Regions from separate parts of the Stenotrophomonas sp. STEN023 genome, predicted to be linked through region 2. Evidence: riboswitches for the same ligand, from Rfam matches in the RefSeq annotation. Region 2 holds a riboswitch; the other holds the start of a gene.

Region 1 (10,812 bases), on a different contig from region 2:
GTGGTTGTCCGCGCCGAGGCCGCCGCCGATGCCAGTTATGCGGCGGCGGAAGCGCCGATGGCCTCGATCACCACCACTGGCAGCGTGCGCCAGCAGCAGGCGCCCGTCACCGCCGGTGTCGTTGATGACAACGCCGACTTCACCGCGTTCCAGCAGTTCCTGCAGCGCCATGAAGAAGCCAACGATCTTGGCCGCGATGTCAGCGTGCGCCAGCGCCTGCAGGTGGTCGATGCGCAGGGCCGCCCGGTGCCGGACGCGGAAGTGGCGGTCACTGCCCGCAACGGCGCGCGCATGTGGGCGCGCACCGATGCTGGCGGAAAGGTGTGGGTACATCCCAATGCCTTCGATGACCGCGATTCGGACAGCTACCAGGTACAGGTGCGGCGTGCCGGCAAGACCGTGACCTCGGCCCTGCAGCGCGGGCAGAAGAATGCCGTGCAGGTGGTGGTGGCCGATGCGCCGCTGCCGTCAAGGGCCAAGCTCGATCTGGTGTTCATGGTCGATGCCACCGGCTCGATGGCCGATGAAATCGACAAGCTGCGTGACACGCTGCAGGGCATCGTCCGCGATATCGCCCAGCTGCCATCCAATCCGGACATCTGCCTGGGGCTGGTGACCTACCGCGACCGCGGCGATGAGTACTTCGTGCGCGGTTGGGACCTGAGCAACAACGTTGCAGGTTTCCAGAAAGTATTGGACGGCGTACGCGCAAATGGTGGCGGTGATTACCCGGAAGCAATGAACGAGGCGTTCGATCACGCCGTGCAGGCGATGAACTGGCGTGGTGCCTCGACTACCCGCCTGCTGGTGTCACTGGCCGATGCGCCGCCGCATATGGATTACCCGCAGCCGCGTTACGAGCAGACCATGCTGGCGGCGCTGGGCAAGGGCATCAAGGTGTTGAGCGTGGCGGCGTCAGGCCAGGACACCACCGGCGAGATCGCGCAGCGGCAGATCGCGCAGTACACCGGCGGGCGTTTCATCTTCCTGACCTACAAGGATGCAAGTGATCCTTCCAGTGGACCGGGCAGCGAGACCGTGCATGAGGTGGAGAACTACTCGGTCGACACCCTGGACAAGCTGGTGGTGAAGCTGGTGCGCGAGGAGCTGGCGCAGTTGCCGAAGGGCTGAGCTGTGCCCCCTCCCTTTGGCGAAGCCAAGGGGAGGGTTTGGGAGGGGTAGGCTTTTGATCTTCAGGCATTGCCAGCTTCGCGGTTTACGCCGCTCCCACAAAGCCAGGTCCTGTAGTGCCGAGCCATGCTCGGCAGAGGCATTACCGGCAAAGCCCAATGCCGAGCATGGCTCGGCACTACGCTCCCTCCCTTTGGCGAAGCCAAGGGGAGGGTTGGGGAGGGGTAGGCTTTTGATCTTCAGGCATTGCCAGCTTCGCGGCTTACGCCGCTCCCACAAAGCCAGGTCCTGTAGTGCCGAGCCATGCTCGGCATTGGGCGGCTCCTGCCGAGCATGGCTCGGCACTACCAAAGGCAGGCCTTCACCTGGCGGGTAACGGAATGCTGTCGTCCTGGCCTTGCTCGCGCGCCGCCATCGTCGCGCTATCGCCGCTTACCCGCATCATCTGCAGTGGTTGGCCATCGAGGCGGAACTCCAATGCCGACTGCAGCCTATCCAAGGCCTGCACCTGCGCGCACAACGAGCGCGCATGCTGTTCCAAGGCAACAGTGCGGCCCTGCAGGCGCTGTTCCAGTTCGGCGTCGAGTTTTTCGCTGCGCTTGTCCAGCTTGTCCTCGCCGCCGGTGAATACCGCCCACAGCACACTGCGGGCGATCGAGCCGCTCAAACTCTCGGCGGCCGCTTCCACCCGCGCTTCGAAGCCTTCGTCGAACAAGTCCTGCTCCCAGCGGCCACGGCCGATGGTGGTGTCGACGAAGCGTTCGGCTTCCTTGCGCAGCTTGCGCACCTTGCGTGAGTTGGCATCGCCGGTCAGCGCTTCGTAGACCGCATCCAGGGTGTCGAAACTGATGCCCACCGATTCCCTGGCGATGCCGGTCACCGCCGGCATCAGCTGGCGCACGCCGTTCTCCAGGGCGCGCAGCCGTTGTGCATCCTCCGCTGAGACCTTCTGCATGCGGTTGTCGATGCTCAGCTGGCCGTCGTGGAACACGATCTCGCGCATCGGCAGCGCATCCCGGCGCAGCCAGATGCCGCCGCCATCGACCAGCACGTTGTAGTCGGTGGACACGCCGCACTGGTCAGCGGACAGCTCCGGTGCCTTGACCGTGCCGGCCTGGGCCGCCAGTGGCAGCAGCAGGGCAAGCGATACCGCGATGGATGACAGGCGCATGGCATGGATCCCTTGCCAGGAAGATGAGGCCAGCTTGGCGGCTCGTATCGCCGCTGGCGCAGGCCGGAAGTCACGTTGGCAATTTCATCAGAAATTTATGTTCCAAGAGCGAGTGGTTTTCCTACAAATAACCCTGCGAAAAGACTTGACTGCGCAGTCGGTTCAGGCCGTTTGCCCTGACTGTTTGCCGGCCGGCAAGGGCCAGCCCTTGTGCCGCAAGGCTTGGCAAATTTTTACTAGATTTGGTGTTGACCCTGTCATGTACCCCCACTATCTTGTGATCCGTCGGTTCCAGCAGGGGTTTCCCTGTTGGATTGAAAGGGAAGTCGGTGAAGCCTGTATGGCCATTCCGGCACTGCCCCGCAGCGGTAATTGGGAACGACCCCGCCAACAGCACTGAGGCACAGGCCTTGGGAAGCGGCGGAGTAGGAAGAAGGCCCCCGCCTTCGCGCCCATGAGTCCGAAGACCTGCCGACAGCCACGCGATGCACACCGCGTGGTGCCGGCTTGCGGTGTCTTCGAGGGGAAGACGGCTGGTGACGTGGTGCTGTGGCTGTCGCCGACCCTTGGTCGTGCGCTGTCGCGGCTGCTGCGACGCCGTCCTTCCATGCTCGCTGCTCCGTACCGGCTCTGCTTCCTGCTCGGGCAGGGGCTGCGTGCATAACGCTCAAGGACTCCATCGTCGTGACTACCACTCTTACTGACGTCGCTCCGGCTGAAGCCGGTTTTGAACTGACCCCGCCGCCGACCGCCACCGCCATGAGCGTGACCAAGCGCAATGGCAGCACCGAGCCGGTAGACCTCAACAAGATTGTCCGTGCCATCCAGCGTTGCTGCGAAGGCCTGCACGCGGTGGACCCGATGCGGGTTGCCACGCGCACCATCTCCGGCCTGTACAACGGCGCCAGCACCCAGGAACTGGACGAGCTGTCGATCCGTACCGCCGCCCTGCTGATCGGCGAAGAGCCCGAGTACGGCCGCCTGGCCGCACGCCTGCTGGCCAACTTCATCGGCAAGGAAGTCTCCGGCCAGGAAATCCATGCGTTCTCGCAATCGGTCGGCCGTGGCCACGAAGTCGGCCTGATCAACGACCGCCTGCTCAACTTCGTGCAGGTCAATGCACGCAAGCTCAACGACGCGATCGATCCGGGCTACGACCTGAACTTCGATTACTTCGGCCTGCGCACCATGTATGACCGCTACCTGCTGCGGCATCCGCATTCGCGCAAGGTCATCGAGACCCCGCAGCAGTTCTTCCTGCGCATCGCCAGCGCGCTGAGCGAGGACGTGCCCGAAGCACTGGCGCTGTACCAGCGCCTGGGCAGCCTGGACTACCTGCCGTCCAGCCCGACCCTGTTCAACGCCGGCACCAGCCACGAGCAGCTGTCCTCGTGCTTCCTGCTGGATTCGCCGCAGGATTCGCTGGAATCCATCTACGACCGCTATGCCGATATCGCCCAGCTGTCCAAGTTCAGCGGCGGCATCGGCGTCAGCTATACCCGCGTGCGTTCGCGTGGCTCGCTGATCAAGTCCACCAATGGTCACTCCAACGGCATCGTGCCGTGGCTGAAGACGCTGGATTCCTCGGTGGCTGCGGTCAACCAGGGCGGCAAGCGCAAGGGCGCGGCCTGCGTGTATCTGGAAACCTGGCATGCCGACATCGAGGACTTCCTCGAATTGCGCGACAACGCCGGTGATGATTCGCGCCGTACCCACAACCTCAACCTGGCCAACTGGGTGCCGGACCTGTTCATGCAGCGCGTCGAGGCCGACCAGGAATGGTCGCTGTTCGATCCGCGCGTGGTGCCGGAGCTGACCGATCTGTTCGGCCCGGCCTTCGAGCAGGCCTATGTGCAGGCGGAAACCCAGGGCAAGGCCCGCAAGACCGTGTCCGCACGCAAGCTGTACTCACGGATGATGCGCACCCTGGCCGAGACCGGCAACGGCTGGATGACGTTCAAGGACAAGTGCAACCTGGCCAGCAACCAGACCCTGCGTGCTGGCAACGTGATCCACCTGTCCAACCTGTGCACCGAGATCCTGGAGATCACCTCCAACGACGAGACCGCGGTCTGCAACCTGGGCTCGATCAACCTCGGCAACCACCTCGATGCACATGGCGATTTCGATTTCGAGAAGCTGGCCGAGACCGTGCGCCTGGCCGTGCGTCAGCTCGACCGCGTCATCGACCTGAACTTCTACCCGATCGAAACCGCACGCCGCGGCAACCTGCGCTGGCGCCCGGTCGGCCTGGGCTGCATGGGCCTGCAGGACGTGTTCTTCCGCAAGCGCATGGCCTTCGACTCCGCCGAAGCACGCGCGCTGTCGACCAAGATCGCCGAGGCCATCTATTTCCACGCGCTGGAAGTGTCCTGCGAGCTGGCCCAGGAACGCGGCAAGCACCCCTCGTTCAACGACACCCGCGCTGCCCACGGCGAGCTGCAGTTCGATGCCTGGAACGTGGTGCCGGACGACGTCGAGCGTTGGGACGCACTGCGTGAGCGCATCAAGCAGCACGGCCTGCGCAACTCGCTGATCATCGCCATCGCGCCGACCGCGACCATCGCCTCGATCGCCGGTTGCTACGAGTGCGTCGAGCCGCAGGTGTCCAACCTGTTCAAGCGCGAGACCCTGTCCGGCGACTTCCTGCAGATCAACCGCCATCTGGTGGCCGAGCTGAAGCAACTGGGCCTGTGGACGCCGGAAGTACGCGATGCGATCAAGCTGGCCGACGGTTCCATCCAGAGCCTGCCGCAGATCCCGGAAACCCTGCGCCACATCTACCGCACTGCATGGGAACTGCCGATGCGTTCGCTGATCGACATGGCCGCCGCACGCGGTGCCTATATCGACCAGTCGGCCTCGCTCAACCTGTTCATGGAAAGCCCGAACATCGGCGCGATGTCGTCCATGTACATGTACGCCTGGAAGCAGGGCATCAAGACCACGTATTACCTGCGCTCGCGTCCGGCCACCAAGATCGCCAAGACCACGGTCAGCAGCTACACCCCGGTCGAAGCCGTGGCCTGCTCGCTGGAAAACCCGGAAGCCTGCGAAGCCTGCCAGTAATCGCTTAAGCCCCTCTCCCGCCAGCGGGAGAGGGGTTGGGGTGAGGGCGCTTTGAAAGCAAGCAGACCCAGCCCTTCAGGAACCAACCCTCATCCGGCGCTGCGCGCCACCTTCTCCCGCAGGGAGAAGGGAATGGAGACCCCCATGTCCAATGAATCCCGTCAAATGCTGCTCGACCCCGGTTTCGAGCTGACCCTGCGTCCGATGCGTTATCCGGACTTCTATGAGATGTACCGCAACGCGATCAAGAACACCTGGACGGTGGAGGAGATCAATTTCCAGATCGACATCACCGACCTGCACCAGAAGATGTCGCCGGCCGACCAGCATCTGATCCACCGCCTGGTTGCGTTCTTCGCCACCGGCGACTCGATCGTGTCGAACAACCTGGTGCTGAACCTGTACCAGCATCTCAACGCGCCGGAAGCGCGCATGTACCTGTCGCGCCAGCTGTACGAAGAAGCGCTGCACGTGCAGTTCTACCTGACCCTGCTGGACAACTACCTGCCGGATCCGGAAGAGCGCTTCAAGGCCTTCGCCGCAGTTGAGAACATCGACTCGATCAAGAAGAAGGCAGCGTTCTGCTTCAAGTGGATCGATGCGCTGCAGGAAACCAAGCGCCTGGAAACCCGCGACGACCGTCGCCAGTTCCTGCTCAACCAGATCTGCTTTGCCGCCTGCATCGAAGGCCTGTTCTTCTTTGCCGCCTTTGCCTACGTCTACTACTTCCGTTCGCGTGGCCTGCTGCCGGGCCTGGCCTCGGGCACCAACTGGGTGTTCCGTGACGAAAGCTGCCACATGGAGTTCGCGTTCGAGTGCGTGCGCAAGATCCGCGCCGAAGAGCCCGACCTGTTCGACGCGAAGATGGAGCAGGAGGTCTACCAGATGCTGGAAGAGGCCATCGAGTGCGAAGTGCAGTTCGCCGAGGACGTGCTGTCCGGTGGCGTGGCTGGCATCTCCACCCGCGACATGCGCGAGTACCTGCAGCATTGCGCCGACAACCATTTCCTGAAGCTGGGCATGGCCAAGAAGTACAACGTGCGCAACCCGCTGCCGTTCATGGAACTGCAGGACGTGCAGGAGCTGACCAACTTCTTCGAGCGCCGCGCCTCTGCCTACCAGGTCGGCGTGCAGGGTGAAGTCGCGTTTGATATGGCGTTCTGATGTGCGCCCTCCCTTTCACCGCAGGTGAAGGGGAGGACGCTTGTCTCCCTCCCTTGCGCGAAGCGCAGGGGAGGGTTGGGGAGGGGTGCTTTGGGCTCTACACGTAGCGCTCGATTGCAGCTTTTTGCGGAAACCATCTGCAACAGCAACAGCAACAGCAAAGGCACCCCTCCCCAGCCCTCCCCTCGGCTGCGCCGAAGGGAGGGGGCAGGGCACTCACCGGCTGCACAGCTTTGCGGGCGTATCATCAGCGCCAACTTACAGGTGATGCCTCCATGACCCCCATCGTCGAAACCAATCCGCCGGTCGAAGTCCGCATGGCGGAAATCGTGTTCCCCAACCACACCAACCATATGGGCACGCTGTTCGGTGGCCAGGCACTGGCGTGGATGGACAAGGCGGCCTTTCTCGCCGCTGCCCGTTATTCGCGTTGCACCGTGGTCACCGCACGCTCGGACCAGGTCGATTTCAAGCTGCCGATCCGCATCGGGCAGATGGTGGAAACCATCGGCCGGGTGGTCAAGGTTGGCCGCAGCTCGATGCATGTTGAAGTCGAACTGATTGCCGAAGACCTGCACAACGGCGAGCGCGCGCTCTGTACCAAGGGCACGTTCGTGATGATCGCGCTCGATGGTGAAGGTCACCCGACCACCGTGCCGGCGCTGCCGACGCAGGTCTGAGCCGCACGGCGATGACCACTTCATCGGCACAGACCGGGCGCTTGTCGCCGGCGGTGATCACCGAACTGCCACAGTTCATTGCCGGCCATCGGCGCCTGTTCGTGCTCACTGGTGCCGGTTGCAGCACCGACTCCGGCATCCCCGACTATCGCGACAGCGACGGCCAATGGAAGCGCACGCCGCCGGTGACCTACCAGGCCTTCATGGGCGAGGAAGCAACTCGCAGGCGCTATTGGGCGCGCAGCCTGCTGGGCTGGCCGCGCTTCGGCCAGGCGCTGCCCAATGGCACGCACCGTGCGTTGGCGGCGTTGGAAGCCGATGGCCGCATCGAGCTGCTGTTGACCCAGAACGTGGACTGCCTGCATCAGGCAGCGGGCAGCCAGACCGTGATCGATCTGCACGGTCGCCTGGACCAGGTGCGCTGCATGGGCTGCGAAGCACGCAGCGCGCGCGAACACCTGCAACAGCGCCTGCTGGATGCCAATCCCGGCTGGGACATGCTGGAAGCGGGCATCGCGCCCGATGGTGACGCCGATCTGGAAACCGACTTCTCCGCTTTCAGCGTGCCTGCCTGCGACGCATGCGGCGGCGTGTTGAAGCCGGACGTGGTGTTCTTCGGCGAGAATGTGCCGCGCGAACGCGTCGCGGCAGTGCATGAACACCTGCAGCGTTCCGATGCGGTGCTGGTACTGGGTTCGTCGCTGATGGTGTATTCGGGTTTCCGCTTCGTCGATGCCGCCGCCAAGGCCGGTTTGCCGATAGCCGCTGTCAATCTTGGCCGCACCCGTGCCGATCACCTGCTGTCGTTGAAGGTGGAAATGCCCTGCGCGCAGGCACTTGCCTTCCTGTTGGACGGCATCAAGACGCAGTGATCCATCACCCCGGTTGAATCGGCGACCGCAGCGGCGTGCAATGAGCGCCCCCACTGTTGATGGACGTCCCCCACGTGAGCCAGCTTTTCTCACCGTTGTCGCTAGGCCCGCTTTCCCTTTCCAACCGCATCGTCATCGCGCCGATGTGCCAGTACTCGGCGCAGGATGGGCAGGCCACCGATTGGCACACGATCCACCTGGGCCAGCTGGCCCAGTCCGGTGCCGGCCTGTTGATCATCGAAGCCACTGCGGTCGAGCCGCGTGCACGCATCAGCTGGGCTGACCTGGGCCTGTGGGATGACGTCACCGAAGCGGCACTGGCCAAGGTGCTGGCGTCGGTGCGGCGCTGGTCGAGCATGCCGATCGGTGTGCAGCTCGCCCACGCCGGGCGCAAGGCGTCGACTGCGCGCCCGTGGGACGGTGGTGGTGCGATCGCACCGGATCAGGCGCATGGCTGGCAGGTGTTGGCACCGTCGGCGCTGCCGTTCAAGGCCGGTGATCCCACGCCTGAAGCATTGGATGACGCCGGCATCGAGGCGGTAGTTGAAGACTTTGCTGCTGCCGCCAAGCGCGCAGTGCGGCTTGGTCTGGAGCTGATCGAGCTGCATGCCGCGCATGGTTATCTGCTGCACCAGTTCCTGTCGCCGTTGAGCAACCAGCGCGACGATGCCTACGGCGGCTCGCTGGAAAACCGCATGCGCCTGTTGCTGCGGGTATTCGATGCAGTGCGTGCGGTGGTGCCGAGCAGCGTTGCACTGGGCGTGCGCATCTCTGCTACCGATTGGGTAGAAGGCGGCTGGGATGTCGCCCAGAGCATCGTGCTGGCCAAGGCGCTGGAGGCACGCGGCAACGACTTCCTGCATGTGTCCAGCGGCGGGCTGGATCCGCGCCAGCAGATTCCGGTCGAGCCCGGCTACCAGGTGCCGCAGGCCGCTGCGATCAAGGCCGAGATCGGCACGCCGGTGATCGCGGTGGGCTTGATCACCGAGCCGGCGCATGCAGAGGAAATCCTTGTCGACGGCAAGGCCGATGCGATCGGCATCGCCCGCGGCATCCTCTACGACCCGCGTTGGCCCTGGCATGCGGCTGCGGCCCTGGGCGCACAGTTGACGGTGTCGCCGCAGTACCTGCGTTGCGAACCGCATCAGGCGCGCGGGCTGTTCAAGCTCGCCAGGCAAGACTGAGTCCGAGCGCACCAGCGGCATGCTGCCGCTGGTGTTCAGGCGTGGTCGATGTCGATGCGCCAGGCCGGCGGCAGGGCATCGAGGATGTGCTGCAGCAACGAGCGCACTTTCGGGGTCAGGTCGCGGCGGTCGCTGACGCACAGGAACAGGCGCATCGGTTCTGCTGAGGCCTGCGCATCGCTGCTGGCCTCATCCTGGAACAGGGCCTGCAGTTCGCCGCGTGCCAGATACGGGGCGGCGACGAAGCTCGCCAGCCGGGTGATGCCGCCGCCGCGTGCGGCCATCGCCGCCAATGCATCGATATCGTCGCTGACCAGCGCTGGTCGTACCTCAGCATCAAAGCGCAGGCCGTCGCGGACGAAACCCCAGCGCAGGTAGCGTCCATCCAGCGGATAGCGGAACAGCAGGCAGCGGTGCTCGCGCAGCTCATCGGGTGTGCGCGGCGTGCCGGCGATGGCCAGATAGGCCGGTGCGGCGCAGAACACGAACGGCACCTGCGCGATGGGCCGTGCCACCAGGCCTTCTTCCAGCTGCGGCTCGATGCGGATGCTGACATCCACGTCTTCATGGGCGTGGTCGACGCTGCGGTCGGCCAGCAGCAGCTCCATTTCCAAACGTGGGTAGCGTTGCTGCAGTGCCGGCAACAGCGGTGCCAGCACATGCCGGCCGAAGGCGACGCTGCTGGCGATGCGCAGCCGCCCGGCGGGCTGTGCGTCGGGGTCGGTGACCGCTGCCTGGGCACGCTGCAGGTCGCGTTCGATATGCCTTACCTGGGCAAGATAGACGGCGCCGCGCTCGGTCAGGGCCAGCTGACGGGTGGTGCGGTTGAACAGGCGCACGCCCAGATGGGCTTCCAGCCGGGCGATGTTCTGGCCCACCGCTGCAGCGCTTATGCCCAGGGTGCGCGCGGCAGCGGCCAGGCTGCCGGCATCGGCGGTGCGGATGAAACTGCGGATGGAATGGAGAATGTTCATGCCGGTTGGCATTTTCCGGGAGGATTGCAAAGAAAATCTTTATAAAGCGCCAAGCCCGTACGATCTAGCCGTCTTCAGGGGCGCTGACTATCGTGCCCGGCCCGCAGCCTCTGATTGCTGCCTGCCTGGATCCCGCTGGATGCCCGACCCCCGTCCCATCGCCCTTGCCCGCTGGAAGTTGCACCCGCGCGCCACCCCGATTGTCTTTGCCTTCTTCATGGCTTCGATCATGGCCATGCTGATGTGCCTGGTGATCACCGCCGCCAATGCCGGCATCGACGGTCAGTTCCCGATGCGGGTGTTGTCCGCCTACTGCCTGGCGATGCCGACCGCCTTCTGTTGCGTGCTGGTGGTGCGGCCCCTGGTGATGCGTCTGGTGGCGCTGACCGTGCATCCGCACTGAGCCGGACGGCGGGCGAACCGTGTCAGCTGCAACTGTTTTTGCTGGGAATCGACTGGAACGGTTACTTTCCACGACCCCACTGATAAATGTTGTTGGCCATGCGTCCTGATTTCATCCTCACCCTTTCCTGCCCGGACCGCACCGGCATTGTTTACCGCGTGTCC
Region 2 (10,812 bases):
GCTCTACCGGGAACGCTCCAGCCGAGCATGGCTCGGCTCTACATGGGCCTCCCGGCCATGCAGCAGCCCTTGTAGGAGCGGCGTAAGCCGCGAAGCCAGAGCTGCAATACCCAGCGAAGAGCCAACCCCTCCCCAGCCCTCCCCTTGCCTGCGGCAAAGGGAGGGAGCAGAGCGTAGTGCCGAGCCATGCTCGGCAGAGGCCATCCCGGGAATGCTCCAGCCGAGCATGGCTCGGCTCTACATGGCCTTCCCGGCCATGCAGCAGCCCTTGTAGGAGCGGCGTAAGCCGCGAAGCTGGCCGTGCATGAAGCCTCAAAGCCAACCCCTCCCCAGCCCTCCCCTTGCCTGCGGGCTGGGCCGGTACGGCCATGTAGAGCCGAGCCATGCTCGGCAGTGGCTCTACCGGCAACGCCCCCGCCTAGCATGGCTCGGCTCTACCGACGGCGCGAGCGCTTAATCATTCAGAATTTAATGTTGCACCGCGCCAAAACCGCGTTATGCTGCAACGCAACAAGACCCGCCGGATTGCACCGATGTCCGCTCAGCCCAACGACTTCAGCAGCTATACCCAGCAGTTCGCTGCTGCGGCCAACCGTGCCAACCGACTGGCGCTGGAAAATGCTGAAAGCGTGTTTGGCGTGCAGCTGCGCACCTTCGAGCGCAATACCACCGCTGCGGCCGGTTTCTTCGGCGAACTGGCCCAGGCCGGTGCGCAGGCGGATCTGCAGGCACTGCTGCCCAAGGGCATGCAGTTGGCGCGCGACAACATGGAACGGCTGGCCAGTGCCAACCAGGAAGTGCTTGGGCTCAGCCTGAAGACCAGCGAAGCCTTGGGCGCATTGGTCCGCCAACCTTTCGCTGGTAAGCCCGAGCGCAAGACGCGCTGATACCCAGACAACAGAATTTGCGCGGTCCCTCCCCCGCGCAATCCCAGACCCGGTAGCTCCCTCCTGCTACCGGGTCTTTTTTTGCCTGCGATCCAGCATTCCATTGCCGATGGCTGCACTTGGCGGCGACGGCTGGCAAAATCGGGAGTCACGCAGCGGCTAGACTCCCAAGATGTTCAACACCGACACCCTCACCGGCAGCAAGCCGGAACAGTACGCCCAGCTGCTGGCCCAGGCCCGCGCTCTGGTCCACGGCGAAGCCGACCGTATTGCCAATGCCGCCAATCTGTCTGCCCTGGTCTACCACGCGCTGCCGCAGCTCAACTGGGTGGGTTTTTACTTCTACGACGGCAAGGAACTGGTCGTCGGCCCGTTCCAGGGCTTGCCGGCCTGCGTGCGCATTCCGCTGTCCAAGGGCGTGTGTGGCGCAGCTGCCAGCAGCCGCCAGACCCAGCGCATCGAGGACGTGGACGCTTTCCCCGGTCATATCGCCTGCGATTCGGCCTCACGCTCGGAGCTGGTCGTACCCTTGGTCCACAACGACACGCTGATCGGCGTATTCGATATCGACAGCCCGGTGATCGCGCGTTTCGATGCGGATGATCAGTTGGGGCTGGAAGCCATCGCCCAGGTATTCATCGAGGCACTGCAATGAGCGCGCCCAAGCTGCGCAACATCGGCCCCAAGAGTGCAGCCTGGCTGCGTCAGGTCGGTTTGCGCAGCGAGCAGGATTTGAGCGCGATCGGCCCGGTCGCAGCGTTCATGAAGGTACGCCGCGCCGGCTTCAAGCCCAGCCTCAACCTGCTGTATTCGCTGGAAGGCGCGTTGGTCGGCTGCCATTGGCAGGAGATACCGGAGGCGCGTCGCCAGCAACTGGTGGCGGAGTATGAAGTCGCCGCTGGTGCGCTGCCCACCACGCGTGCGGGACAGCAGGCCGGGCCGGTGCATGAAACGCATATGCAGGCCGATGCCGACGAAGAAGAGACCACCGAGATCCGCTTCGAAGACTGAAGCCCGCCCTGCTTTTGTGGGAACGGCGTGAGCCGTGAAGCTGACGGAACTGTCCGACGCAGCGTCTGCAAGGCCCCTGCCGAGCATGGCTCGGCACTACAGGTGGTCACCTTGTGGGAGCGGTGTCAGCCGCGAAGCTGACCATTCTTCAGATCGCACAGCAATGATCGCTGGTGGTTGCAGTTAAATGGCTCCGGTTGCAACTGTGGCTTCGCGGCTTACGCCGCTCCTGCAAACCCGCTGGCTAGCGGTGCGAGGATTACCAAGGCGAGCAGCAGCAAGCTCTCAACTACTTCGACGCTTGCACCCAGGCCATCGCCGGAGATGCCACCCAGCTTGCGCTTCCACCACAGCGCAACAAGCGGCACCAGCAGCAGTGCCAGCAACAACGGCCACGCGAACACCACGCTGATAGCAGCCAACAAGGCCGCCCACAACCACATCGCTGACGGTCGCAGCTGCCAGGAAAAACGCTCACCCAAACCATCGCCATGCAGCGACGGAATGCGCTGGCTCCACCACAAGGTGCCCCAGCGTGCCCACGCCGGCACCAGCACGATGCCGAACCACAACGGGCCCACCGCAAGCTCGGTCAGCAGCACGAACTTCAGCAGCAGCTGCATGATCAGCGTCACTACGCCGAACACGCCCATGTGCGGGTCCTTGAGTACTTCCAGGAAGCGCTGCGGATTGCGATGCGCCGCACCGAAGGCATCGGCGACATCGCCCAGGCCATCCAGATGCAGGGCGCCGGTCACCCAAACCCATAGCAACAAGGTCAACGCACCCGCCAGCCACGGACGATCCGACAGGCCATACAGCGGCAGTGCCAGCAGCACGCCGATGATGGCGCCAACCAAGGGGTAATACACCGCCGACCTGCTCAGATCCTCCTGACGGAAGTCGCGCACCTGTGGCGTCGGCAACCGGGTCAGGAACTGGATGGCCAGGATCAGGCGGCGTCCAATCATGGTTGTCGCAACTCCAGCAGTTCACCCCACAACTGGCCGTCTTCGCCACGTTCCACACGCAGGCGTACACGCGTGCCGTAATCGATGCGCATCGCCCATAGCGAGGACAGGCTCATGCCGCAGACCCGCGATACCACCAGTCGCAATACACCGGCATGGCTGACCACCAACACCGGCTGGCCGTCGCAATCGTCTTCGTCCACCAGCCGATGCAGCTGCCCTTCCACACGCGCCTGGAACTGCTGCCAGGATTCACCATTGGGCGGCACCACATCGTGCGGTTCGCTGTAGAAGCCAGCAAGCTGCTCGGCAGGAACGTCATCGAAATGCAGCCCGTCCCAATCGCCGAAGTCGAGTTCGGCCCAGTCCGGGTGGATCTCGCAGAACTGGTTGCTGCCAGCCACCAATGCATGCGCGGTATCCAGCGCGCGCCGACGCGGTGAGGTGATCACCCGGCTCCAGCCAATGCCTGCATGGCAGCGGTGCAAGGCGTCCATCGCGCCATCGATCAAGGGCGGATCGGTGCGTCCGTCCAGATGGCCGGCACGTCCAGTGGAGGCGTGCCGCATGAGATCAAGAATCATCGGCTGCCACCGCGATCGGCGACGGCCGCTTCGGCGAACGTGGCCATGCGGTTGTGCAGGGCGCAGGCCATGCGTACCAGCGGCAAGGCCAGCGCGGCGCCGGAGCCTTCGCCCAGCCGCAGGTCCAACGACAGCAGTGGCTGCGCCTGCAGGTTTTCCAACAGGCGGATATGGCCGCGCTCGGCCGACTGGTGCGAGAACAGCAGCCACGGCCGCAGGCTCGGGTTGATGCGCACCGCGGCCAATGCCGCAGCAGAGACGATGAAGCCATCCACCAGCACCGGAATGCTGCGCTGCGCGGCGGCGATCATCGCCGCGCTCAGCGCCGCGATTTCCAAACCGCCGACCCGGTGCAGTGCCGCGCAACCGGGAGATTCTGCGGTGGTGATCGCCTCGCCATGCAGGCTCAAGGCGCGTGCGATCAGGTTCTTTTTCTGCACCATGCGCACCGCGTCCAGCCCGGTGCCAGCACCGACCAACTCATCCAGCGACATCTCGCCCAGTGCGGCTGCGACGGCGCTGGCAGCGGTGGTGTTGCCGATGCCCATCTCGCCGAGCACCAGCAGGTCCGCGCCGTCGGCGCAGGCGGCTTCCACCGCGCGACGACCAGCATCGAACGCAGCGACCAGATCATCGGCCGACATCGCCGGGCCGGTGCTGAAATCCGCCGTGCCATGCAGGGTCTTGGCGCTGACCACACCGGCAATCGCCGCGGTGGCGCGGCTGCCCACATCCCAGACATGCAGCGGCAAGCCAAGCTCGCGGGCGAGCACCGCAATGGCAGCGCCACCAGCAGCGAAGTTGTGCAGCATCTGCACCGTCACCTCGGCCGGGTAGGCCGACACGCCCTGCGCGGTGACGCCATGGTCGCCAGCAAACACGATCACCGGCACACGCTGCGCCGCTGGCTGATCCACGCCTTGCAGCGCGGCCAGTTCCACCGCCAGCGTCTCCAGGCGACCCAAGGCGCCTTCCGGCTTGGTCAACTGACGCTGGCGGACCAGGGCGCGCTGCCGGTATTCCTGCGAAGGCTGGCCGCAGGCCTGCCCGTACCATGTTTCTGTCACGACACTTCCGATACTGCGTTTGCAGCGCGCATTCTAGCCATTCAGCAACAGCGCTGCGCATTGCGGCCCCGCCAGCCAGCAATCAGCCGCAACAAGCGCACAACCGTAGCCCGCCGGGTAAGCGCAGCGCACCCGGCGAATAAGATTGCGACACCGCTGCAGGCCTGCAGCGTCATGCGCTCCCCGGGTGCGCCGCTTGCCCGGGCTACGTTGAGCCGCGGTTGCAGACACTGTGCTGTGGCAGCCGTTGCCGCCCGTTCCGGCAGCGCTGGCGGCAATGGCTTAGAATGCGCGCACTTTCAGGTGACCGCCCGGCATTGCTGGTCGGTTGAAACGGGAAGCCGGTGCCGCGCACTGCTGGATCTCCAGCATGTCGCCATTCCGGCGCTGCCCCCGCAACGGTAAGCAGGACAAGACCAGGCATACCGCCACTGTGCACAGCACGGGAAGGCGCCTGGACGGAAGCGGCACATGCCGCCTCGCCTGCGAGTCCGGAGACCGGCCCGAAAGCCGACTGGTTGCGATGCGGAGGGCATGGCGGCGGCTGTAGCGCCGTGTGCGCCGCCTCCGTCTTCTCCCTCTTCTGGCAGCCTTCCCCATCCGCCTGCGCGGGAGCGTGCAGGCCCAGGAGCTTCCATGAAACTGTCTTACCACTCTCTTTCGCTCGCCCTTGCCCTCGCACTGCCGGGCGTTGCCGCCGCGCAGAACGCACCGACCGAGCTGGACGACGTCACCGTCACCGCTACCCGCACCCCGGTCTCCATCGAGAACAGCGTGGTGCCGGTGCAGGTCATCGACCGTGCGCAGATCGATCACAGCCAGGCCAACTCGCTGCAGGACCTGCTGCGCGGCCGCGCCGGTCTGGACTTCGCCAACCAGGGCGGCAACGGCAAGATCACCTCGCTGTTCCTGCGTGGCAGCAACTCCAACCAGGTGCTGGTGCTGGTTGACGGCGTGCGCGTGGCCTCGGCCACCAGCGGCATGGCCGCACTGCAGGACCTGCCGGTCGACCAGATCGAGCGCATTGAGATCGTGCGTGGCCCGCGTTCGAGCCTGTACGGCTCCGAGGCCATCGGCGGCGTGATCCAGATCTTCACCCGCAACGCTGGCAAGGGCCTGCAGCAGAACCTGGCGATCACCGCCGGCAGCAACAACCTGCGCCAGGTCAGCGCCGGCTTCAGCAACCGCGGTGAGCGCGGCTGGATCTCGGCCCAGGGCGGCTACCAGGAAACCGACGGCATCAACGCCTGCCGCGGCACCGCCGCTGGTTGGGGCGCTGGTTGGGGCGCTGGCTGCTTCGCCGACGAGCCGGACCGCGATGGCTACCGCAACACCTCCATCAACGTGCGCGGTGGCTACGCCCTGACCGACACGCTGAGCCTGGAAGGCCATGTGCTCAATGCCGACAGCTTCAACGAATACGACGGCAGCATCTTCGGCGGCAACGAAGCCGACAACCGCCAGCAGGTCTTCGGCGCCAAGCTCGCCTGGGCTGCATCGGAGCGCTTCAACCTGAGCGCACAGGTTGGCCGCAACCGCGACGAAGCCGACAACTACTTCGCTGATGCCAGCACCGGCACCCGCAGCTTCGCCAGCGCCTTCGATACCCGCCGCGACACCGCCAGCGTGCAGGGCGACTTCACCATCGCCGAAGGCCAGCAGATCACCGCCGGTGCCGATTGGCAGAACGACAAGGTCACCAGCTCCACCGCCTTCGACGTCGACCAGCGCGACAATCTCGGCGTGTTTGCCGAGTACCAGGGCCAGTTCGGCGCGCACTCGCTGCAGGCCAGCGTGCGCAACGACGACAACGAGCAATTCGGCAACCACACCACCGGCAGCCTCGGTTACGGCTTTGCCTTCGGTAATGGCTTCCGCCTGACCGCCAGCGCCGGTACCGGCTTCAAGGCACCGACCTTCAACGACCTGTACTACCCGGGCTTCAGCAACCCGAACCTGAAGCCGGAAGAATCCAAGAGCCTGAACCTCGGCATCGCGCAGTACGCCGACAACTGGAACTGGACCTTCAACGCCTACGAAACCCGCGTCGACCAGCTGATCGGCTATGACAGCAACTTCGACCTGGTCAACGTTGCCGAAGCCCGCATCCGCGGCGCCGAGCTGACCGGCTACCTGTCGCTGGCCGGTTTCGACATCAACGCCCAGGCCAGCTTCACCGACCCGCGCGACCACACCTCCGGCGCTGCCACCTATGACAACCTGCTGGCCCGCCGCGCGCGCACCAGCGGCCGTCTGGACGTGGACAAGAGCTTCGGCCCGCTGCGCCTGGGCGTGACCGCTGCCGGCAGCGGCCATCGCTTCGACAACGCTGCCAACAGCGTGCGTCTGGCTGGCTACGGCACCGTTGACCTGCGTGTCGAATACGCCATCAACGACGCATGGAGCCTGCAGGCCAAGGCCGCCAACGTGTTCGACCGCGAGTACGAAACCGTTGCCTGGTACAACCAGCCGGGCCGCGAGTACCAGCTGACCCTGCGTTACAACAGCAAGGCCAACTGAGCCAGCGAAGCCGCAGCACCGCTGCGGTTTCCACCAGGCTGAAAACAAACAGGGCCGACGGTCATCCCGTCGGCCCTGTTCTTTTGCACTCAGCGAAGATCGTCAGAGCTTCATGCGCAGACCAATGTTGAAGGTGCGGCCCAGCACGTCATAGACCGCGGCCTGATAGCCGCTCTGGTTGAAGCCGGCACCGCCGGCCTCCGCGCCCGGCACACGCGGCGGCGCGCGATCGAAGGCGTTGTTGAGCCCGCCGAACACGCTGAACTTCGGCGTGAGCTGATAGCTGGCGTAGAAATCGCTGTAGAAGGTATTGCCTGCCCACTCGCGCTCATACGCTGCAGTCGAAGTATTGCTGCCACGCATCTTCGACACATGCCGCAAGGTCCAGTAGACGCTGAGCTTGGGATTGGACCAGCCGGTACGCACCGTGCCCTTCCACTTCGGCGTGCCCCAGAGCGTGAGGTAATCCCATGCATCATCCGGATTCTGCGGATCGGCGACGAACTTGCGTTCCAGCGTACGGCCATAACTCAGATCAACCAGAATGCGGCCAGCATTGGAACCCGCTGCCCCACCCAGGTCGTAGAACCAGTTGGCATTGATGTCGACGCCGCGGGCAATGCTCTGCGACAGGTTCAACTGCTGTACCGCCACTTCGACGATATCGCCAGCCGAATCGCGGGTAACCAGATCACAGAACGCGTTGCTCAAGCTGGCCTGGTCGACGCAGCGGTTGAGGATGGTCTGGTAATCCAGGGTGGAGATCACCCCGCGCAGATCGATCTTGTAGTAATCGGCCGAGACGGTCAGGTTGGAAATGAAGCGCGGCCGCAACACAACACCAAAGGTGGTGGTTTTGGCGGTTTCCGGCTTCAGATTGACGTTGCCCGAGTAGACGATGTCCTTCCACTGCCAGTAGTTGCTGACACTGGTATCGCTGGGGCTGATGGTCGCGCAGTTGCCTGCCGTGTAGCTGGTGGCACTGGTGCGGTTGGCCAGCGCGTAGTCGTTGCAGGGATCGTAGATCCACGCCGACGACACGCTGCCGGCGGTGTACAGCTCACCGATGTTGGGTGCACGGATCGCCTTGCCGTAGGTGCCACGCACGGTGATGTCTTCGATCGGCGCCCATTCCAGTCCGAGCTTCGTCGTCGTGGTGCGGCCGGCGGTGCTGTAGTCCGAGACGCGCCCGGCCAGCTCCAGTGACAGGCGCTCTGCGCCGGTCACACCCGACAGCAGCGGCAGGCTGAGCTCGCTGAAGATCTCCTTGACGCTGAACTCGCCGTTCAAACCGTTCTGGGTGGTGCCAAGGCTGGCGTCATAGGCCGGATTGGTCGGGTCGTACTGGGCGATGGTGCCGATCTCGTTGCGTTCCTTGCGGTACTCCGCACCGACCACGATCTTGGCTTCACCACCGGGCAGGTCGAACAGGCCGCCGGAGGCATAGGCCGATGCAACCTTCTGGGTCAGCGTGGTCGTTGACCAGTCGGTGTCATAGGTCAGCCAGTCGACCATCTCCGAGGTCAAGCGCTTGAACGGATTGATCGCCACGCAGCCGGCCGGACCATCCCAGCAGATCGGGTTGCCAGCGCCATCCACATAGGAATTCAGACCCGACAGCAGCCGGTCGTAGGAGCCTGCGTTGAGTTCGCGGGTGCGTTGGCGGCTGCGTCCGTAGGAGTAATAAGCCTCGTAATTCCAGCTACGGCCAAGGAGCTCGAAATAGCCTTCGGCGCCGACGGTGGCCTGCAACAGCTTGCGATCGGTCTGCTGGCGCATATGCCCCAGCTCTTCATCGAAGTGGCGGCCGAAGGCGATGCCATTGGTGAACGCACCACCGTTGGCGGTGATCATTTCCTGGGTGATGAAGGGGCTGTAATACGGCACCACTTCACTGCCGCCCGAGCCATAGGTGCTGAGCGAGCGCCAGGACGCTTCGGACTGGCTCTGCGAGTAGTTGACCGTACCGACCAGGCGCAGCGCATCGTTGACGTCGAAATCCAACGTCGAGCGCACGGTCTGGCGATCCGAGGGCGTCACCAGGTACCAGGAATCGTAGCGGCCGCCAAACTCACCGCCATCGGTGGTGCCCTGCTGCAGCACGTTGAAACCGGTGCTGAGGTTGGTCAGCCCGCCCGGGCCAAGTTGCGAGTGACGCAGCGAGCCGTCCGGATTGAAGGTGTACAGGCAGTTGGCGGCATTGGCCACCGTGCAGTTGCCCAGCGACACGGTCGCATTGGGCGAGTTGTAGACGTTGCGGCTGTTGTCGAGGATCACATACGGATCGGTGCTCTTGGCGCGTGCGTAATACGGGTAGCCGTTGGCGGTCCAGGGACGGTCCTGGCCGCGCACAGTGCCGGAGTTCTCTTCCCAGAACCCGTACAAGGTGAAGTTGCCGCGGTTGTCAGCGAAGTTCTTGCCGAACAGAACATCGCCTGTATACGTAGGCATGTCGCCGCGCGAGGAATCACCATAGCGCACGCTGGCTTCCAAGCCTTCGTAGTCGCGCTTGAGCACGAAGTTGACCACGCCGTTGACGGCATCGGCACCGTACAGCGCGGATGCGCCACCGGTGACCACGTCCACACGCTCGATCATGCTTGCAGGCAATGCGCTTACGTCGACACCGGCGGTGCCGGGGATCGACGCAACCTGGCGGCGCCCATCCACCAGCGTCAGGGTGCGCTGCACGCCCATGCCACGCAGGTCCAGCGCACTGACACCGACATTGCCGGTCTGGTTGGCGGTCTGGCTGGTCTGGGTTGCCGCAAAGCTCGGCAACTGGTTCACCAGATCGGCGATCTGGGTGTAGCCGGAGGCCTGGATCTTCTCCGCACTGATGGCGGTAACCGGCGCGGGGCCTTCGAAACCCGGCTCACGGCGAATGCGCGAGCCCGTGACGATCACGGTATCCAGATCCTTGGCATCCAACGCAGCGGCTGCCTGCTTCTCCTGCGCGGCCCCTGCCGCGGCGTCCTGCGCCCATGCAGCGCCCGTAGCGGTGGCACACAGGGCAATGGCAACAGCCACTGCCAACTGGCCACGGCGACGACATGGAATGCGCTCGGCGCGATGATTCGTCTTCATCTACTTCCCCTTGAATATGAAATGCGAAACGAAATGTGAGCAAGCAACTACGAAGTGGCTGCTGCCCCCAGCCAATGGCTGCCGGCATGCACCACTGCAACGGCGGCGTTGCTGCCGCGAAGCCTCCGGTATCTCCCGCGCACACGCCGACCGACCTCGGCGCGGGCAAGCGCAATGGTCGACAGCAAATGACGTAATCACGATCCCGACGGCACCGAACGAGCCCGCACCGAAGGCGAACAAGCACACGAAAGCCAACGCCAGGCCAGCCACCGCGTGCGTCGCTTCTGGCGCCCGCGCGCTACCTTGGCACAACCGGCATATGTTTTGAGATCCGCCTAATACCAGCCCCCTGACTGGCCTCGGCGCATGCCCGCACGCTGATCAACGTGCAGGGCCGAAAAAAACAGAACAACCTGTAACAACTGCAACCAACTGATTTAAAGGCATCTGCAGAAACGAAAGCACGTCATGACCGTACATTTCGAGCTCAATATTCCACTGCAGCCGCAGCCGCGCGCTAGGCGTATCTTGGCCTGCACGATGCGGATTTCAGCATACTAATTCCGCTTGAGAGACGGCCCGCGGAATGGCAGGGTGTGCGCTCTGCAACGGAGAGCACTGCCATGGCCGTCACCCTGTCACCGCAGGTATTGGTGCGCATGTTTGATCCACTTCCCGACGT

What was found. Region 2 has a riboswitch for cobalamin ahead of btuB (TonB-dependent vitamin B12 receptor). Riboswitches for the same ligand answer to the same signal wherever they lie in the genome.
Region 1: another riboswitch for cobalamin. It lies ahead of ACVOLV_RS12315 (hypothetical protein); the one in region 2 lies ahead of btuB (TonB-dependent vitamin B12 receptor).

The regions. Positions count from the first base shown of each region.
Region 1 covers NZ_JBRREF010000038.1:31,743-42,554, reverse strand. Annotated here, with positions in the region: gene ACVOLV_RS12325 (VWA domain-containing protein) at 1-1,131, shown strand, start outside; gene ACVOLV_RS12320 (DUF2884 family protein) at 1,493-2,302, opposite strand; cobalamin riboswitch at 2,572-2,791, shown strand; gene ACVOLV_RS12315 (hypothetical protein) at 2,757-2,966, shown strand; gene ACVOLV_RS12310 (ribonucleoside-diphosphate reductase subunit alpha) at 3,062-5,371, shown strand; gene ACVOLV_RS12305 (ribonucleotide-diphosphate reductase subunit beta) at 5,516-6,535, shown strand; gene ACVOLV_RS12300 (acyl-CoA thioesterase) at 6,811-7,215, shown strand; gene ACVOLV_RS12295 (NAD-dependent protein deacetylase) at 7,227-8,087, shown strand; gene ACVOLV_RS12290 (NADH:flavin oxidoreductase/NADH oxidase) at 8,162-9,271, shown strand; gene ACVOLV_RS12285 (LysR family transcriptional regulator) at 9,307-10,245, opposite strand; gene ACVOLV_RS12280 (DUF2798 domain-containing protein) at 10,385-10,648, shown strand; gene purU (formyltetrahydrofolate deformylase) at 10,747-10,812, shown strand, end outside.
Region 2 covers NZ_JBRREF010000006.1:64,365-75,176, forward strand. Annotated here, with positions in the region: gene ACVOLV_RS02815 (phasin family protein) at 534-887, shown strand; gene ACVOLV_RS02820 (GAF domain-containing protein) at 1,060-1,542, shown strand; gene ACVOLV_RS02825 (TfoX/Sxy family protein) at 1,539-1,898, shown strand; gene cobS (adenosylcobinamide-GDP ribazoletransferase) at 2,117-2,869, opposite strand; gene ACVOLV_RS02835 (histidine phosphatase family protein) at 2,866-3,453, opposite strand; gene cobT (nicotinate-nucleotide--dimethylbenzimidazole phosphoribosyltransferase) at 3,450-4,520, opposite strand; cobalamin riboswitch at 4,805-5,041, shown strand; gene btuB (TonB-dependent vitamin B12 receptor) at 5,157-7,040, shown strand; gene ACVOLV_RS02850 (TonB-dependent receptor domain-containing protein) at 7,143-10,127, opposite strand; gene ACVOLV_RS02855 (AraC family transcriptional regulator) at 10,754-10,812, shown strand, end outside.